2 regions of the Simplicispira piscis genome follow, and region 2 is predicted to be linked to the other one. Evidence: predicted binding sites of a transcription regulator. Region 2 holds the regulator's gene; the other holds the start of a gene.
What was found. The regulator FNR, encoded in region 2, switches genes on or off when oxygen is low (the NO sensors DNR and NnrR bind a similar motif). The targets are predictions, from matches to a motif close to TTGATNNNNATCAA.
Positions count from the first base shown of each region.

Region 1: ACYVOC_RS01450 (OmpW/AlkL family protein) is a predicted target of FNR. The motif match lies at 1,124-1,137, and genes of this name have one in related genera.

Region 1 is NZ_BAAGQN010000004.1:36,550-39,005, forward strand. It holds gene egtD (L-histidine N(alpha)-methyltransferase) at 1-273, opposite strand, end outside; gene ACYVOC_RS01450 (OmpW/AlkL family protein) at 464-1,054, opposite strand; gene ACYVOC_RS01455 (DUF808 domain-containing protein) at 1,179-2,168, opposite strand; gene ACYVOC_RS01460 (tryptophanase) at 2,237-2,456, opposite strand, start outside.
Region 2 is NZ_BAAGQN010000027.1:21,959-24,414, reverse strand. It holds gene ACYVOC_RS16915 (TonB-dependent receptor) at 1-254, opposite strand, end outside; gene ACYVOC_RS16910 (SWIB/MDM2 domain-containing protein) at 480-797, opposite strand; gene fnr (fumarate/nitrate reduction transcriptional regulator Fnr) at 961-1,683, opposite strand; gene hemN (oxygen-independent coproporphyrinogen III oxidase) at 1,904-2,456, shown strand, end outside.

The DNA.
Region 1 (2,456 bases), on a different contig from region 2:
GCGCGGTGCAATCAGCCCGCACAGCACGGCCGCCTTGGCACAGCTGCCCGCGCCCGGCTCGATCAGCGTGCAGCCCTGGCCGATGGCACGGGCAATATCGGCGCCCGACGCTTGCAGGATGGCGTGTTCGGTGCGTGTCGGGTAGTACTCGGGCAGGCGCGTGATGGCTTCGAACAGCCGGGAGCCGCGCTCGTCGTAAAAGTATTTGGGAGAAATGCAGGCGGGGGTGCGGCGCAGGCCTTCAATGATCTCGGCATGGCGGGGCTCTTGCATGAACGGAGGGGGCTTTCTCGGCGTGGCCGCTGGCAGAAAGAAGCACCTGCTACCCCGCGCAAGGGGCCGCAGATTCGCCAGCCCATTGTGCCGGGCTGCTGCAATCTGCGCTGTAGGCCTTCGCCCCACAAAACACTGCCCACAAAAAAAGGCCGGGGGAAACCGGCCTTGCACCCTATGCGCTGTGTGATCAGAAACGCCAGCCCAGGCCCACGCCGAACAGCACGGGATCGACCTTGAAGCTGCCCACCTTGACTCCGCCCGCACTGACGTCGGTGCCGATGTACACCTTCTTCAGATCCAGGTTCAGGTAGAGATTTTTTTGCAGCGGAATATCCACACCCACCTGCAGCGCCGCTCCAAAGCTGTTGCGGTCAATGTCCACGCCTGCGGGCGCGCGCACGCTGCTAAAGCGTGTGTAGTTCACGCCAGCCCCCACGTAAGGCTTGAAGCCGCCCATATCGTGGTGGTATTGCAGCAGCAGCGTGGGTGGCAGGTGCTTGAGTGAACCGATGTCCGTGGCGCCCGAGCGCAGCGTGTGTTTTTGCGGCACCGAAAGCACCAGTTCCGCCGCCAGGTTCGGGCTGAAGAAATAGCTCACATCGACGTCGGGCATCCATTTGTTGTTGACCGACAGGTTCAGGCCTGTGGTGTCCTTGTTGGCGCTGTCCAGGTGCAGCGCACGCACGCGCACCATCCAGGGGCCTTCGGCCTGCTGCGCCAATGCAGTACCGGCGCTCAAGGCACACACAACAGCGACCGCCAGAAGATTCTTTTTCATGCTCGACTCGGGAATTGGCACGGGGAAATACCCGCAACACCATTAGGCCTATATTTAGTAAGGCTATCTTTGCCCCAAATCAAAAACAAGGGTTTACCCGCAATTTCAGCAGTAAAGAGAACACTCAGCGGGAGACGCCGCCCGGTTTGCGCAGCCGCTGCACCAGCAACACGCCTGCCAGCACCACCCCGCCCGCCGCCAGACCTGCCAGCGCATTGAGCAGATTGGTCGCAAGCGCCTGCCACAGCCCGCCCATGGCACCGTGCCCCACAGCCGCCCCCGCAGCCTCGACGGCGTGGTGCACCCAGGGAATGCCGTGCACCAGAATGCCGCCCCCCACCAGAAACATGGCCGCCGTGCCGGCCACCGAAAGAAACTTCATCAACCACGGCGCCATGGCGAGAAAACCCCGGCCCAACGCCTGCGCAGCCCCACTGGCCTTGCCGCTGAGCCACAGCCCCAGGTCATCGAGCTTGACGATGCCGCCGACCAAACCATAGACGCCCACGGTCATCAAGAGGGCAATGCCCACCAGCACCGCCACTTGCTGCGAGAAACTGGCCGCCGCCACGGTGCCCAAGGCAATCACGATGATTTCGGCCGAAAGAATGAAGTCGGTCCGCACCGCACCCTTGATTTTTTCCTTTTCGAAGGCCACCAGGTCCACGGCCGGATTGGCATTGGCCTGCAGGTGCTGGGCAGTGCCTACAGCGTCCTCTTTGGCGTGCAGAAACTTGTGGGCCAGCTTCTCGACCCCCTCAAAGCACAGATAGGCGCCACCCAGCATGAGCAAGGGTGTGATGAGCGAGGGCAAAAAGGCGCTGATAGCCAGCGCCGCCGGGACCAAAATCGCCTTGTTCACCAGCGACCCCTTGGCCACGGCCCAGACCACAGGCAGTTCCCGCTCGGCGCGCACACCGGTGACCTGCTGGGCGTTGAGCGCCAAATCGTCGCCCAACACACCCGCCGTCTTCTGCGTGGCCACCTTGGTCATGGTGGCTACATCGTCCATCACAGCCGTGCTTTTATGGGCGGCCACCTTGGTCATGGCGGCCACGTCATCCAGAATCGCGGCAATATCGTCGAGCAAAGTGAGCAAACTGGCTCCGGCCATGGAAATCCTTCAAGGGGTGATGGGGGATGGGATTATGAAGGCCCCGTTCATCCCTTGAGGAGCAGCGCTCAAACCCATTCGCACTCACAAGTGAAATGGCGCAGAAACTGCGGCTGCTTGGTGATTTTTACGCCGCGGATGCTGGATGCCTTCTCTTTCACCTCGGCAATCACCTCGGCCGCATAGTCGAAATGCGACTGGGTGTACATGCGGCGTGGGAACGCCAGGCGCACCAGCTCCATGCTGTGGTACGTCTCCTGGCCATCGGGCAGGCGCTTGCCAAACATC
Region 2 (2,456 bases):
ATGTCGCGGATGTCCTGATTTCCCTTGCCCACGGTGGTTTTCTTCACCCGCACGGTGTCCTTGCTCTGGATCTCCGCCGTGTCTTTCACGGTCACCGTGGACAGGGTGGCCGCGTTATCGGTGGTTTGGGCCCAACTGCCCATGGACGCTGCGAGCATCAGTGCGCCCAGCGGAATCAGGGCCTTTTCAGCGGCAGGGGAATATGCGTTGTGCAAAAGCGTTGCGGAACGCTGCTGCGTGGGTTTCTTTGCCAAAGTGGCCTCCGTTGGTTGGAAATGCAATGGACACCGCAGAAGGTGTCGCCAAGGTGGAGCGCTAGGCAGTGGCTGGCAAAGGCGTGGCTGTGCGGGTATCGCGCACAAGGATGTTAAATCAAACAATAGTCATTATCATTCGTGTTGATGTATTTTCGCCACAGGATCAGATCAAACAGACGAAAAAAAGCCGGCAAAGCCGGCTTTGGGGAGCGCAGTCGCTCGTTATTTCACGTGCTTGCCAATCAGGCCGGCCATTTCGAACATGGACACCTGGGGTTTGCCAAAGATTTCCTTGAGCTTGGCATCGGCATTGATCATGCGTTTGTTGGCGGCGTCCTGCAGGTTGTTGGCCTTGATGTAGACCCACAGCTTGCTGATGACCTCGGTGCGTGGCAGCGGTGCTGCACCCACGACAGCCGCCAGGGCGGGGCTGGGCGTCAGGGCTTTCATGAACGCGGCGTTAGGGGTGCGCTTCTTGGCGGGAGCAGCGGTCTTGGCAGCAGCGGCTGGTGTGGCCGGGGCTTTTTTTGCAGTTGCCATGTTGGGAATTTCCTTGTTGGGATGGGTCAATGCACCAGCGAAAACCTGCTTTTCCACTGGCATACGGAATGCTACTGGTAAAAAATCGGCTTTCCAAGCGGGTTCAGGGTTTTTTTGCTTCGCCATGTTGCAGCATTGCGATGGCGACGCTCTTGTGGGCGCGCTAGTGACAGGCTTGCTGGCTATTGACGATGCGTTTGAGGGCATCGGGGCTCAAAATACGCACATGGCGCTGCTTGACCTCGACAATGCCTTCTTCCACAAATTTTGAGAAAGTGCGGCTCACGGTCTCAAGTTTCAGGCCCAGGTAGCTGCCGATTTCTTCGCGCGTCATGCGCAGCACCAACTCTGACTGCGAGAACCCGCGTGCATGCAGGCGCTGCACCAGGTTGAGCAAAAAGGCGGCCAATCGCTCTTCAGCGCGCATGCTGCCCAGCAGCAACATGACGCCGTGCTCACGCACGATCTCGCGGCTCATGATTTTGTGCACGTGGTGCTGCAGGGCGTTGACTTCGCGCGACAGTTCTTCAATGCGGTCGAAGGGCATGACGCAGACTTCGGCGTCTTCGAGGGCCACTGCATCGCAGGTATGGTGGTCGTTGACGATGCCGTCCAGGCCGATGATCTCGCCGGCCATTTGAAAGCCTGTGACCTGGTCGCGCCCGTCCTCGGTCGCTACGCAGGTCTTGAAGAAGCCTGTGCGGATGGCAAACAGCGAGGTGAACTGTTCGCCATTGCGGAACAGCGTGGTGCCACGCTTGATCTTTCGCCGTACCGCCACGACATCGTCAATGCGCTTGAGTTGTTCGTCGTTCAGACCCACCGGCATGCACAATTCACGCAAATTGCAGTTCGAACACGCAACCTTGAACGCCTGGGGTGTCATGTGAACGGGTACCTGTCCGGTTTCAGACAGAGCGCCCGACGACTCGTCGGCATGGGATGCGGGGACGATGGAGATGCGGGTTGGGGCTGACATAAGTCAAATTATCACCCATTCTGCATTTTTGCCAGAACAGAGCCAGTAGCTCCAACAGGTGCTTGACCAAAATCAAGATTCGAACCGCTAATCTGGGGCACATTAGAAAAGCCAGCTAGGAACCTAAATGACTGTTGTAACCCCTGAATTGCTCACCCGGTTTGATGTATCGGGACCCCGTTACACCTCGTACCCCACCGCTGACCGCTTTGTTGATGCCTTCGGTGAGGACGAATACGTGCTGGCCCTGCAGCAGCGCAGGCAAAGCGCCGTGGGCAAGGCCTTGCCCTTGTCGGTGTACGTTCACATCCCGTTTTGCGAGTCGCTGTGCTATTACTGCGCCTGCAACAAGATCATTACCAAGCACCATGATCGTGCTGATGTGTATCTGCGCTATTTGAACCGCGAGATTGAGTTACACACGGCGCACTGCGGCGTGGGCCAGGTGGTCAGCCAGATCCACTTGGGTGGCGGCACGCCCACCTTTCTCTCCGATGAGGGGCTGCGTGACCTCATGGGCATGCTGCGCAACCATTTCACTTTGGTGCCCGGCGGTGAATATTCGATCGAGGTCGACCCCCGTACCGTGGATGCAGATCGGCTGGCCCTGCTGCACGAACTGGGATTCAACCGCCTGAGCTTCGGTGTGCAGGATTTCGACCCCGAAGTGCAGAAAGCCG